3 regions of the Streptomyces sp. NPDC101165 genome follow, and region 2 is predicted to be linked to each of the others. Evidence: riboswitches for the same ligand, from Rfam matches in the RefSeq annotation. Region 2 holds a riboswitch; each other region holds the start of a gene.
The links. Region 2 has a riboswitch for cyclic di-AMP ahead of ACIRVH_RS43130 (M23 family metallopeptidase). Riboswitches for the same ligand answer to the same signal wherever they lie in the genome.
Positions count from the first base shown of each region.

Region 1: another riboswitch for cyclic di-AMP. It lies ahead of ACIRVH_RS29755 (transglycosylase family protein); the one in region 2 lies ahead of ACIRVH_RS43130 (M23 family metallopeptidase).
Region 3: another riboswitch for cyclic di-AMP. It lies ahead of ACIRVH_RS08265 (NlpC/P60 family protein); the one in region 2 lies ahead of ACIRVH_RS43130 (M23 family metallopeptidase).

Region 1 covers NZ_JBIWPG010000015.1:60,837-65,568, reverse strand. The annotation lists gene ACIRVH_RS29765 (cytochrome P450) at 1-920, shown strand, start outside; gene ACIRVH_RS29760 (transglycosylase family protein) at 1,117-2,154, shown strand; cyclic di-AMP (ydaO/yuaA leader) riboswitch at 2,338-2,506, shown strand; gene ACIRVH_RS29755 (transglycosylase family protein) at 2,511-3,191, shown strand; gene eno (phosphopyruvate hydratase) at 3,566-4,732, shown strand, end outside.
Region 2 covers NZ_JBIWPG010000032.1:67,055-71,786, forward strand. The annotation lists gene ACIRVH_RS43115 (dihydrofolate reductase family protein) at 1-201, shown strand, start outside; tRNA gene ACIRVH_RS43120 (tRNA-Met) at 267-340, shown strand; gene ACIRVH_RS43125 (PP2C family protein-serine/threonine phosphatase) at 542-1,744, shown strand; cyclic di-AMP (ydaO/yuaA leader) riboswitch at 1,986-2,145, shown strand; gene ACIRVH_RS43130 (M23 family metallopeptidase) at 2,153-3,184, shown strand; gene ACIRVH_RS43135 (aldo/keto reductase) at 3,375-4,331, shown strand; gene ACIRVH_RS43140 (PrsW family intramembrane metalloprotease) at 4,458-4,732, opposite strand, start outside.
Region 3 covers NZ_JBIWPG010000003.1:363,224-367,955, forward strand. The annotation lists gene ACIRVH_RS08260 (NAD-dependent epimerase/dehydratase family protein) at 1-862, shown strand, start outside; gene ACIRVH_RS08265 (NlpC/P60 family protein) at 882-2,807, opposite strand; cyclic di-AMP (ydaO/yuaA leader) riboswitch at 2,818-2,989, opposite strand; gene ACIRVH_RS08270 (DUF1996 domain-containing protein) at 3,320-4,732, shown strand, end outside.

The sequences.
Region 1 (4,732 bases), on a different contig from region 2:
GCAGGGTCGCCGAGTTCGCGCCCCGGGTGCAGGAGCTGACCGACCACCTCATCGACCAGTTCGCGAAGCGGGGCTCGGCCGACCTCATCCACGAGTTCGCGTTCCCGCTCCCCATCTACGCCATCTGCGACCTGCTCGGCGTCCCGCGCGAGGACCAGGACGACTTCCGGGACTGGGCCGGGATGATGATCCGGCACGGGGGAGGGCCGCGGGGCGGGGTCGCACGGTCCGTCAAGAAGATGCGCGGCTACCTCGCCGACCTCATCCACCGCAAGCGCGAGGCGCTGCCCGCCGAGCCGACCCCGGGCGAGGACCTGATCTCCGGCCTCATCCGCGCCTCCGACCACGGCGAGCACCTCACCGAGAACGAGGCCGCCGCGATGGCGTTCATCCTGCTGTTCGCCGGGTTCGAGACGACCGTGAACCTGATCGGCAACGGCACCTACGCCCTGCTCACCCACCCCGAGCAGCGCCACCGCCTGCAGCGGTCCCTGGCCGCCGGGGAGCGGGACCTCCTGGAGACCGGCGTCGAGGAACTCCTGCGCTACGACGGCCCGGTGGAGCTGGCCACCTGGCGGTTCGCCACCCGGCCGCTCACCATCGGCGGGCAGGACATCGCCGCCGGGGACCCGGTGCTCGTCGTCCTCGCCGCCGCCGACCGGGATCCGGAGCGGTTCGCCGACCCGGACGTCCTGGACCTGTCCCGCCGGGACAACCAGCACCTCGGCTACGGCCACGGCATCCACTACTGCCTCGGCGCCCCGCTCGCCCGGCTGGAGGGCCAGACCGCGCTCGCCACCCTCCTCACCCGCCTCCCCGATCTGCGGCTCGGGGCGGACCCGGCCGACCTGCGCTGGCGCGGCGGGCTCATCATGCGCGGCCTGCGCACCCTTCCCGTGGAGTTCACGCCCGCTCCCTGAGCACGGCTCGAACGGGCCGGACGCGGGCAGACGTTCGCGCAGCCGAACATGACAGACACTCTCCACTGTGATCTTCACGTGATCTGCGCGGCATTAACTTGTGACAAGTGATCGTCTGCCGATACGTTCACTCATCAGCGTGGCCCCCGAGTTCCATCGGCCACGCCGGCCCCGCTGTCCCACGAAAGGCTTCCGCATGCTCTCCGGGAACGGTCGTCACCGTCGCCCCCGTCAGGCTCCGGCCCTCCTCGTCGCGGCCGGCGTGACCGGCTCCGCCATCGCCATCCCGCTCCTCGGCGCGGCGAGCGCCAACGCGGCCGACGGCACCACGTGGGACAAGGTGGCCGAGTGCGAGAGCGGCGGCTCCTGGAGTGCCGACACCGGCAACGGTTACTACGGCGGCCTGCAGATATCCCCGGACGACTGGGACAAGTACGGCGGCACGAAGTACGCCTCCAGCGCCGACCAGGCCAGCCGCTCGCAGCAGATCGCCGTCGCCGAGAAGATCCTCGCCGACCAGGGCACCACCCCCTGGGCCACCTGCGCCCTGCTCGCCGGTATGAGCTCGAAGTCCGGCTCCGTGGACGTCGACACGGGCGTCTCGGGCTCCGACTCGGCACACTCCGGTGACTCCTCCAAGTCCTCGGACTCGTCCAACTCGGACGAAAATTCCGATTCCGACGAGAATTCCGACTCGTCCGACCTGCCGGATTCGTCCTCCTCGTCACCCTCGTCCGACTCCTCCGCGGACGCGAAGGGCAAGCCGTCCCCGAGCGCCGACGAGGGCGCCGACTCCAAGGGTTTCGGCAAGGGCACAGACGCTCCCAAGTCCGACAAATCCGCATCGCCCGACTCCGGGAACGCTCAGGGGGGCGGGTCCGTCACCACGGATCCCGCAACGGAGGACTCGGACAATTCGTGGCAGACCAGTGGTTCTTGGAGCCTGGTCGACACCGGCGCCCTCAGCAGTGGCGGACGTCACCGCGGTGCCAGTGCGGACGAAAGCGCGACAACCGGTCAGAACGACTCCCCGTCGGGTCGTCACTCCGGCCGCGACGCGGGTACCTACACCGTCCACGAGGGCGACACCCTCGTCTCCATCGCCGACTCCCTTGACCTCGACGGCGGATGGCACGCGCTCTACGCCGAGAACAAGAAGGCCATCGGTGCCGACCCGAACCACATCAGTGCCGGTCAGACCCTGAAAGTCGGTACCGAAAAGGGCGATAAGTAGCGGGAGTTGACGCCCCGCTTCGCTCATGAATGTCCGTTTTGGTGAAAGTGTGGGATGAGTCTCAGAAGCCCTGATCGTCTTTGAAATTCCGCCGATCGCCTGTCTACGGTCAAGGCCGCTCGTCACCACGAGCCCCGGCATCCGCAACGCCGAGTCCTGCCAGCGGCCGCCCGGGAACAGTCGTCGCGTCATGCGCCGTAGGCAGGAGCGGGGGACCCAAGGTAAGTGCCGGGACCGGCAGTTGATGTCGGTACCGGCTTGGGGTGAAGCCGCGTCCCGTAAGGGCCGCGGCCGGGCAACTCAACCGGCCCGAACCCGACAGCTCACCTCGCAGGCGTCGGTGAGGGGATCGATCCATGCTGTTCTCCGGCAAGGGCAAGCACCGCCGTCCGTTCAAGGCCACCCGTGTCATCGCGCTCGCCGGTGTCGCCGGCGCCGTCGTCGCCGCTCCGCTGATGGCGGCCGGCAGCGCCTCGGCCGCCACCGCCTCCGAGTGGGACGCGGTCGCCCAGTGCGAGTCCGGCGGCAACTGGTCGATCAACACCGGCAACGGCTACTACGGCGGCGTGCAGTTCTCCGCCTCCACCTGGGCCGCCTACGGCGGCACGGCCTACGCCGCCCGCGCCGACCTGGCCACCAAGCAGCAGCAGATCACCGTCGCCGAGAAGGTCCTCGCCGCCCAGGGCAAGGGTGCCTGGCCGGTCTGCGGCACGGGCCTGTCGAGCACCCCGTACAGCGGCACCGCGGCGGCCCCGTCGAGCAGCAGCTCGTCGAAGACCACCACCCGCGCCACCGAGCCGCAGGCCGCCTCCCGCTCCGCCGAGCGTCCGGCCGCGAGCCAGACCGTCACCACCCCGACCGGCAAGAAGGTCAAGAAGGGCGACGGCGAGTACAAGGTGGTCAAGGGTGACACCCTCAGCACGATCGCCGAGAAGCACAAGGTCAAGGGCGGCTGGAAGAAGCTGTTCGACCTGAACAAGGGCATCGTCGAGGACGCGAACCTCATCTACCCGGGCCAGCAGCTGCACCTGAAGTGACACCTGGCTCCCACCGGAACCACAGCGCTCTCACAAGGCCTGCCCCCACTCTGAAGGCCTCGTGAGAGTCTTCCCCCCGTCCCCACGGGCTCCCCGTCCCGGCGCGTGTTCCCCCGTACGCGCCGGGACGGGGTTGTTTGTGTCCCCACCTTGCTCCCCGCCCCGTTTCCCCTGTGTCGCCCCTCCTGTTTCCCCACTCTTCGGCCGGGCCTCATCCACAAGCCTCTTTGTTCCGAGCGTGAACAATAGGTACGGTCTCCCTGTCCCTCGCTGTCCACGGGACGGTCGGTCGGTGGCCGACGCCCCCGGGACGGTTAGGCTCTAGGCGCAAGGCTCACAAGCCCCGCACAACCAGCGTCACATCCACGAAGGAGATGCTCGTGCCGTCCATCGACGTCGTCGTAGCCCGGGAAATCCTGGACTCCCGAGGCAACCCCACGGTCGAGGTCGAGGTCGGCCTCGACGACGGCAGCACGGGTCGTGCCGCCGTCCCGTCCGGCGCCTCCACCGGTGCCTTCGAGGCCATCGAGCTGCGCGACGGTGACCCGAACCGCTACCAGGGCAAGGGTGTCGAGAAGGCCGTCCTCGCCGTCATCGAGCAGATCGGCCCGGAGCTGGTCGGCTACGACGCCACCGAGCAGCGCCTGATCGACCAGGCCATGTTCGACCTGGACGCCACCGACAACAAGGGCTCCCTCGGCGCCAACGCCATCCTCGGCGTCTCCCTCGCCGTCGCCCACGCCGCCTCCGAGGCCAGCGACCTCCCGCTCTTCCGCTACCTGGGCGGCCCGAACGCGCACCTGCTGCCGGTGCCGATGATGAACATCCTGAACGGCGGCTCGCACGCCGACTCCAACGTGGACATTCAGGAGTTCATGATCGCCCCGATCGGCGCGGAGTCCTTCTCCGAGGCCCTGCGCTGGGGCACCGAGGTCTACCACACCCTCAAGAAGGTCCTGAAGGGCAAGGGCCTGTCCACCGGTCTCGGCGACGAGGGCGGCTTCGCCCCGAACCTCGGCTCCAACCGCGAGGCCCTCGACCTCATCCTCGAGGCCGTCAAGCAGGCCGGCTACGTCCCCGGTGAGCAGATCGCGCTCGCGCTCGACGTCGCCGCGTCCGAGTTCTACAAGGACGGCAAGTACGAGTTCGAGGGCAAGTCCCGCTCGGCCGCCGAGATGACCGAGTACTACGAGGAGCTCGTGGCGGCCTACCCGCTCGTCTCCATCGAGGACCCGCTGTTCGAGGACGACTGGGCCGGCTGGAAGGTCATCACCGACAAGCTCGGCGACAAGGTCCAGCTGGTCGGCGACGACCTGTTCGTCACCAACCCGGAGCGCCTGGCCCGCGGCATCGAGGAGGGCACCGCCAACGCCCTGCTCGTGAAGGTGAACCAGATCGGTTCGCTGACCGAGACCCTGGACGCCGTCGAGCTGGCCCAGCGCAACGGCTTCAAGTGCATGATGTCCCACCGCTCCGGCGAGACCGAGGACGTCACCATCGCCGACCTGGCCGTCGCCACCAACTGCGGCCAGATCAAGACC
Region 2 (4,732 bases):
CGCGCCTCCCGCCCCGCCCCCTGCGCCGAGCTGATCCTGCGGGCGGGCGTACGGCGGGTGGTCACGGCCTGGCGGGAGCCGGACACCTTCGTGACGGCGGCGGACGGAACCGGGGTGCTGCAGAGCGCGGGCGTGGCCGCCGTGGTGCTGCCGGAGTACGAGGCCCTGGCGAAGGAGCCGAACGCCCACCTGCTGCCCTGAGCGACACCTCACGGATACCTGTGTGCATCGCGCCCTGCGAATGACGTATGCTTGAGACACAACGACGCGGGGTGGAGCAGCTCGGTAGCTCGCTGGGCTCATAACCCAGAGGTCGCAGGTTCAAATCCTGTCCCCGCTACTGAAGGCTCAGGGCCGGAATCCAGCAATGGATTCCGGCCCTGAGTGTTTTCCGGCATCCCGCGGCAGAACGCCGAGGCATCCTTCGACAGAACACCGAGTGGCATACGTCACAGTCGATCATCCGCTCGGTCCACAGCAGTCGCCCGCCCTCTCCTCTCCCGCCACGCTGGACGCAGGTCAAGGACACGGGAGACGAGCAGTGCGCCCTGGTGAGCTGGAGGAGAGCCCGTACGCCAGGGCCGGCGGCCGACTCCCGGGCGACCACGCCCCGGACCCCGGCCTCGGTGCGGAGCGCGCACCCCTGTCGCCGGACAGGTGCCGCGGCCGCCGCCCCACCCCGCGCGCCCTGGCCCGCGCCCTGCCCGCCCTGCTGATCGCCGCCGGGATCGGGTACGACCTGCTCACCCCGCGCGCCTTCACCGCCGTGCCCTTCTTCACGGCCGCCCCGCTGATCGCCGCGCCCCTGTCCTCGCTGCGCACCACGCTCCTCACCGGCCTGACCGCCCTGGTCGCCACCGTCGTCGTCCGCACCCAGTTCGATCCCGCCATGGATGTGCACACGATCACCGAGGTCGTCACCGTGGCCACGGTCGCCGTGCTGGCCGCCGCCATCAACCGCGTCCTGCGCCTCGGCGACCAGCGGCTCGCCTCGGCCCGGGAGATCGCCGAGGCCGCCCAGCGGGCCGTCCTGCCCGAACCGGACGACCGCATCGCCGGCTTCGACATCGCGGCCCGTTACGAGGCGGCGCAGGAGGACGCCTTCATCGGCGGTGACCTGTACGCGGTGCAGGACAGCCCGCACGGCGTGCGGCTGGTCGTCGGGGACGTACGTGGCAAGGGCATGGGCGCGGTCGCCGCCGTCGCCGTGGTGATCGGGGCGTTCCGGGAGGCCGCCGAGCAGGAGACCACGCTGGAGGCGGTGGCCGCACGGCTGGAGCGGGCGCTGGCCCGCGAGGGCACCCGGCGGGACGGGATCGACGCCTTCGAGGGCTTCACCACCGCCGTCCTCGCCGAACTCCCGCACAGCGGCAGCGGCGACGGTGTGGTCCGGATCGTCAACCGCGGTCACCCGCCACCACTGCTGCTGCACGACGACGGCACCCTGCGCACCCTGGCCGCACGCGAACCCGCGCTGCCGCTCGGCATGGCCGACCTCGGCCTGTGGCCCGACCGTGCGACCGAGTCCGGCTTCCCGAGCGGAGCCACCCTGCTGCTCTACACCGACGGCCTGTCCGAGGCCCGCGACGCCCACGGCCGCTTCTACGACCCCCTGCGCCGGCTCGCCGGACGCCGCTTCCCCGACCCCCGCTCCCTGCTCGGCCGCCTCGCCGCGGAAGTGCGCCGGCACTCCGGGGGCGGGATGGCGGACGACATGGCGCTGCTGGCCGTACGGCGGCCCTGACACCCCGCCAGTGTCACCCACGGTGATCGGACGGACGCCCTCCGCATAACATCTGAGACACCATCAAAACTGCCGAGACTCCTGGGCGGAGGTCAACTCGCCCGTTTTCAACCGGTCGTGACGGCTACGTCCGCCCCGAAATCCGTTAATGATCAAGTAGAACGGCTTGGAATCTGACGTCCGGGTCTATTAACGTTCGATAACGCAGCGCGGTCGTCCCAGCCGTCACAAGAGGCGGCTCCGTGCGCACGCGCCGAATCCCGCAAGGGAACCGGGGAACCACCACCTTGGGGTGAATCACGCGGATGCCGCCGTGGAAGCACGGCAGGTATACGCGCGTAGGAGACCTTCCTGCTCCGAACCCGTCAGCTAACCCGGTAGGCGGAGGAAGGAAAGGAGTGCGCCTTCGTGGCGTCCAACCGGCCTGCCCCAGAAGCCCCGTTCATGCCGAGCGAGACCGAGACCTTCGGTTACTTCGGCGCTCAGCACACCGACGAGGGCCCCTGGGAGGAGTGGAACCCCACCGAGGAGTCCATACGGCCGGTACGCGGTCGGCACCGCGTGGGCAAGCAGCGCGGCGGCGGACTCGCCCGCAGCTCCACGGTCCTCGGCGTCGGTGTCATCGCCGCCGTCGGCGCGGGCGGCATGGCCAGCGCCCACACCGGCAAGCCGCCGGTCTCCATCTCCATGCCCGACCTGGACTCCGTCAGCTCCCTGTTCGACGGCGGCTCCTCCTCCGACGCGTCCAAGGCCACCACGGCCTCGTTGACCAACGTCGGCACGACCGACGCCGACAGCGACCAGGGCGACGCGGGCGAGGCCCTGCGCAACCGCATCATGGCCCAGGCCGAGCAGCAGCGGAGCAAGGCCGACACCAAGGCCACCGCGGCCGCGGCGGCCGCCGCCGAGAAGCAGGCCGCCGACGCGGCCGCCAAGGCGCAGAAGCAGGCCGAAGCCAAGGCCGCCGAGGCCAAGAAGGAGGCGGAGGCCGCGGCCAAGAAGAAGGCCGAGGAGGAGCGCCTGGCCGCGCTGGCCAAGCAGTACAAGCTGCCGGTCGTCTCGTACACGATCACCGGCACCTTCGGTCAGCCCGGATCGATGTGGTCCTCCGGCTACCACACCGGCCTCGACTTCGCCGCGCCCACCGGCACCCTCATCAAGGCCATCCACAGCGGCACCATCACGCAGGCGGGCTGGGCCGGCTCCTACGGCTACCGCACCGTCCTCACCCTGGACGACGGCACCGAGCTGTGGTTCTGCCACCAGTCCTCGATCGGCGTCTCCGTCGGTCAGAAGGTCAGCACCGGCGACGTCATCGGCCGTATCGGCGCCACCGGCAATGTCACCGGCCCGCACCTCCACCTGGAGGTCCACCCGGGCGGCCAGGCCACCGGCATCGACCCGATGACGTGGCTGCGCGGCAAGGGCCTCACCCCCTGAGCGGCCCGCCGACCCGCTCCTGACCCACCCCTCATCCGGTCTCCCGGCAGCCCTGACGACAACCCCCCGACGTCAGGGCTGCCGGTCGTGCGTCCCCACACCTGCGCACCCACCCGTACCCACACCTGTTCACACCCCGTTCGCAGCAATCCCGGAATGGGTGGGACGGGAGGGATCGTTGAACTGAAGCATGACCGACTCTCATGCTTCCCTGCGCACACTCGGCTCCTCCGACCTCCAGGTCTTCCCCCTCGCCCTCGGCGGCAACGTCTTCGGCTGGACCGCCGACGAGGAGACCTCCTTCGCCGTCCTCGACGCCTACACGGCCGCCGGCGGCAACTTCGTCGACACCGCCGACGCCTACTCGGCGTGGATCGAGGGCAACAAGGGCGGGGAGTCCGAGACGATCATCGGCAAGTGGATCAAGGCGCGGGGCAACCGCTCCGACGTCGTGATCGCGACCAAGGTCGGCCAGCACCCCGAGTACCAGGGCCTGACCGCGGCCAACATCAAGGCGGCCGCCGACGCCTCCCTGCGCCGCCTCGGCACCGACCACATCGACCTCTACTACACCCACTTCGACAAGCCCGAGGTGCCGGTCGAGGAGATCATCGGCGCGCTCGACGAGCTGGTGAGGGCGGGCAAGGTCCGGCACATCGCCGCCTCGAACATCTCGCCGGAGCGCCTCCAGGCCTCCCTGGACTTCTCCGACCGCGAGGGCCTGGCCCGGTACGTCGCCCTCCAGCCCCACTACAACCTGGTCTCCCGCGACACCTACGAGGGCCCGCTGCAGGACCTCGCCGGCCGTGAGGGCCTCGCGGCGGTCCCGTACTTCGCCCTCGCCTCCGGTTTCCTCACCGGGAAGTACCGCCCCGGTGCGACGGTCGAGAGCGCCCGCGCCGGTTCGGCCGCCAAGCACCTGGAGTCCGAGCGCGGTCAGAAGGTCCTCACGGCCCTGGACGAGATCGCCGGCGCCCACGAGGCCCCCGTCGCCACGGTCGCCCTCGCCTGGCTGGCCGCCCAGCCGACGGTGACGGCCCCGATCGCGTCGGCGCGGACGGTGGAGCAGTTGCCGGCGCTGCTCGGCGTGGGGGAGCTGGTGCTCACCAAGGAGGACGTGGACCGCTTGACCGAGGCTTCCGCCTGACCTCTCTGTCTCCGCCACGACGGCGCCCAGCCACGACGGCGCCCAGCCACGACGGCGCCCAGCCACGACGGCGCTTGGCCACGACGGCGTGAACCGGCGGTGCCGAACTCTCCGCAACCGGTACGGCTAGGTCCGATACGGGTTGTGGGCAGGGTGGGGTGCCGTCGGCCGGCCGTACCAGTAGGGCACCGGCGCTCCGTACGACGGCCGCGGCGGCGCAGCCGCCCTCGCCGCGTACTCCAGCGCCGGCCGGGCGACGCCCCTGCGCTGCCACAGCTCGGCGAGCAACTCCTGCTCCCGTACGACGAAGTCGGCCCCGGCCCGCCCCTGCCGTCCCCGGTGCCGCAGGAACGCCAGCGAGGTGGCGTACGCCTCGTACTGCGCCACGGCCCGGGCCGCGG
Region 3 (4,732 bases), on a different contig from region 2:
GCTGAAGGAGGGTTCGTTCGACCAGGCGTTCCGTGGCTGCCCGGTGGTCTTCCATGTGGCCTCGCCGTTCCTCATGCCGGAGCGGATCAGCGACGCCCGGCGGGACGTGGTGGACCCGGCGCTGCTCGGCACCCGCAACGTGCTGGCGAGCATCGAGCGGACCCCGCAGGTCCGGACCCTTGTGTTCACCTCCACCGTGGGCGCGGTGTTCGGTGACTACGCGGACGTCCTGCACATGGACGGCCAGGTGCTGTCCGAGAGGTACTTCAACACCACCAGCACGGCGGAGAACAACCCCTACCACTACGCCAAGACCGTCGCCGAACGCGCGGCCTGGGACGCCGAGGCCGCACAGGGCCGCTGGCGCATGGTGTCCGTCAACCCCGGCCTGATACTGGGCCCGTCCCTCACCCCCGCCTCCGAGTCCGGCAGCCTCTTCCTCCTCGACGAGCTGTTCAAGGGCTACTTCTGCTACGGCGCCCCCGACTTCAGCTTCACCACGGTCGACGTACGGGACGTGGCCGACGCGCACATCGCGGCCGCCGAGAACCCCGGGGCCAAGGGCCGCTACATCGTGGCGGCCGAGACGATGACGTCGTTCCACGAGATGGCACGCATCATCCGCACCCGCCACCCCTACGACCCGCGCCTGCCGCGCACCGCGCTCCCGCACTGGCCGGTGCGCATCCTGGGCCCTTCCTTCGGCCTCACCCAGGACTACATACGCAAGCACCTCGGCATCCGCTTCCGCGTCGACAACCGCCGGGGCATCGACGAACTGGGGCTCACCTACCGGCCGGTGGCGGAGACCCTGCTCGACCACTACGAGAGCTGGCGCGCGCGACGCCGCCGACCGGGCTGAGTCGAGCCCGCCCGCCGCGTCACGCCGGCCGGATCACCCGGTGGATCGCCGCCTCCCCGGCCCCGTAGATCGACTCCTCGCAGATGTACGACCCCGGGCCCGGCGCGTGGATCATCATGCCGTTGCCGGTGTGCAGGCCCACATGCCGGTCGTCGTCGAAGAAGAGGACGAGGTCACCAGGTTCGAGAGCGGCCAGCGTGACCGGCGCGCCCCCGAGCGCCTGCTGGTGTGCGGCCCGCGGCAGCGTGACCCCGGCCGCCTTCCACGCCGCCTGGGTGAGGCTGGAGCAGTCGTACGAGTCCGGCCCCGTCGCACCCCACACACACGGCTTCCCGATCTGCGCCCGAGCGAAGGCGATCGCCTTCTCGGCGCGCAGGGCGCGGGGTGACTGCGGGGTGGGGGTGACTGGTGCGTACGAGCCGGTGTCGGTCGTGGTGGGGGTGGCGGTGATGGGCGAGGTGAAGGAGCCGGTGTCGGTGGGGAGGGGGGCGACTGCGGCTGGGGGCGGGCTGTAGGTGGCGGCGGGTGCGGTGAAGGAGCCGGTGTCGGTCGGGTGGGGCGCCGCGAAGGCCCCGGTGTCGACGGTGAGCGGCGCGGCGAAGGATCCGGTGTCGGCGATGGCGGGTGCGGCGAAGGATCCGGTGCCGGTCGGAAGGGGTGCGGTGAAAGCCCCGGTGCCGGCCGGGAGGGGGGCAGCGAAGGATCCGGTGTCGGTCGGGAGGGGCGCGGCGAAGGATCCGGTGTCGGCGATGGCGGGTGCGGCGAAGGATCCGGTGTCGGTCGGAAGGGGTGCGGTGAAAGCCCCGGTGCCGGCCGGGAGGGGCCCGGCGTAAGCCCCGGTGTCGACCGGAAGCGGTGCAGCGAAGGACCCCGTGTCGGTCGGAAGAGGTACGGCGAAAGCCCCGGTGTCGGCCGGAAGAGGCGCTGCGAAGGACCCTGTGTCGGCCGGGAGGCCCGCAGGCAGCGGTGTGGCGAAGGAGCCCGTGTCGGTGAGCGGGGCCGTCGCGGCCGGACGGCTGAAGGGCTCGGTACCGGCCGGAAGTGCGGCCGCTCCGAGTGCGCCGGCCGTCTCCTGCGCCGGGAACACGCCGGGTGCCGCCCACTGCGGTGGGCGCCACTGGTCCTCGGCCGGCTGCGGCGCCTGACCCGACGCGGTGCCCAGGGCGTCCGGCGCGGCGGCCGCGGCCCGCAGGGCGAGGCCGCGGGACAACACGTCCCGGGCCGCGGCGAGTTTGCGCCGGTTCTTCGCTTTGGACACCGCCGGGGCGGGCCGCCGGGACCCGGTGGCGGGGGCGGGCAGTGCCCGGGGCTCCTGCTGCGGGGTTGCCGGGGCGGCGGGAAGAGGCCATGCGGCTGTCTGCGCCGAGGTGCGGCCCGCCGGTTCCAGCATGGCCCGGCTCGGCAGCTCGGCAGCGGCCCGGCCGGGGAGTTCCAGGGCGGTGCGGTCGGCCGCTACTTCCATGACCCGGCTGGTCAGTTCGGGAAGGGCGCGGCTCGTCAGTTCGGGGACGGGCCGAGCGGTCGGTTCGGCGGCGGCCCCACTCGGCAGCTCCGGCAGCGCACGGGCGCCCGTCCGCCCCGAAGGGCCGACGGGCAACTCCGGCAGACCCCGCCCCGGTGTCTCCCGGTCACCACCGGTGCGATCGCCGCCGGCTCGGTCCGAGGAGCGGGCCGGGGTGGCCCGCCGGTCGGGTATCCGGTCCGTCGGCAGGACCGCGGGTACGGACGGGCCGAGCTTGGCCCGCGCCCCTTCGAACCACTCCTTGGCCACCTCGTCGAGGGCCGGATCCGAGCGCCGGTCCGGCCGCTTGGCCAGCGGAACACCACGAGTCCGTGTCGCCCCCGCCATGGCCCGTGTCGCGTTGAAGTTCCCCGTATCGGCCTCGGCCCGGTCGTAGAGGGAGTTGATCCGCTGCCGGACCTCGTCGCGGCTGTCCGTCGCCATGAAGGGACGCACTCCTTCCGTGCTCCGCCTACCGAGTCAGCTGTCGGGTTCGGGCGGTCGGTTCCGGAAGGCGTGCCCTACGGCCGTCGCCTGCAGAGGCGTTGGCCGATTCACCCCGAAGTCGGTCGGGTCCCCGGCTCCGGCTGCACTCCACGGTGCACCGGATTCGGCGGAGGCCACGCGGCCCGGCGCGGTTCGCCGGGGGAGCCGTGCGGCCTGGTCGTCAACCTAGCCAATTTGTGTGGCCCGTGTGAAGGTTGAAGTGCGTAATGTCCGATACGGATATGTGATGTTCGTCTTGCCATTCGAGATGACTCACCCTCTGGGTGGCGCGGTGCCTATGAGATTCTGATGAATTCTCGGGACGCCTGAACACTCGGGCGCTCGGATCCGTATGGGGCGGGGGATTTCCATGCGAGCCGCTCGACAGACTCAGAGGTACTTCCGTGGGACGCAACACGCGCAGACGCCCGACCCGTGCACGACGCGCGACCTTCGCAGCGGTCGCCCTGATGCTGGGCGGAGGCGGGCTCGTCGCGGCGAATGTCTACGCCTCGGCCACCGAGGGCACATGGGGCGGGGGCAGCGGCACCGACGCGACCGGTCAGGTCCGCTCCGCGGGCATGGCCACGATCGACTGCCCGGACGTCGGCAGCAAGCTGACGACGGTGCCGGACGGCGCACGTGAGGCCGTCGACCGCGAACTCGCCCAGCTGGACCAGCAGATCGCGGCCGCCTACCAGCAACTCCAGGCGTCGGCCGACTCCGTCCGCCAGGACCCCACGGCCGCGGACGAGCCCATCATGAACCCGCTGAAGGAGAAGCGGTCGGCCACGATCGAGCGGATCGCCGTCGCCATCGACCAGGTGGGTGACCGGCCCGAAGGACTGGAATCCCTGGCCGCCTGCACCCTGCGCCCCGCCCAGGACGGCGCGGGCGGCGACACCGGCAACGCCGGCCAGGGCAGCGCCGCCCCGAGCGACGGAGCCCAACAGGGCACCGGCCAGGGCCAGAACGGTGCCGGCCAGGGCGGCAACGGCCCTGTCGCCTCCGACTACGCGGACATCACCTCCGTACAGCCGAACGTGCCGAACCCGCCCCAGCAGGACGACGCCTCGCGCGGCACGTTCACCTCCGAGTGCGGTGTCAACGCAAACGGCCTGTTCAACTCCGACAACGTGATCGTCGCGCCCGGCGTCTCCAACGGCGCCCACCACTTCCACGACTACATCGGCAACCAGTCCAACAACGCCTTCGCCAGCGACGAGGACCTGGCCAAAGCCGAGACCAGCTGCGTGGACCAGGGCGACAAGTCCACGTACTACTGGCCGGTGCTGCGGCTGCAGAACGGCAAGCAGGAACAGGACGCCGGCTCCCCGGGCGGCGGCACCGAGGGCAACGCGGGCCAGATCGTCACGGCCAAGCAGGTGACGCTGACCTTCGTGGGCAGCCCGCGCGGCAAGGTCACCGAGATGCCGCGCCTGCTGCGCATCATCACCGGTGACGCCAAGGCCTTCGTCAACGGCCCCACCAACGCCAACGCCTCGTGGAGCTGCACCGGTTTCGAGGACCGGCAGCTGAAGGACAAGTACCCGCTGTGCCCGTCCGGCAGCGACGTGGTGCGCACCTTCCGCTTCCAGAGCTGCTGGGACGGCCGCAACATCGACAGCGCCAACCACCGCACCCACGTGGCCTTCGCCGGCCCCGACGGCTCCTGCCCCGAGGGCTTCCGGGCGATCCCGCAGCTGGTCCAGCGCATCGTCTACGACGTCGCCGCCCCGAGCCTGAACGACGGCGGGCGGACGGTGCCGTTGTTCGCGGTGGACTCCTTCCCCGAGCAGCTGCACAAGCCGGTCACCGACCACGGCGACTTCATCAACGTCTTCGACGAGGGCCTGATGCGCGAGATGGTCGACTGCATCAAC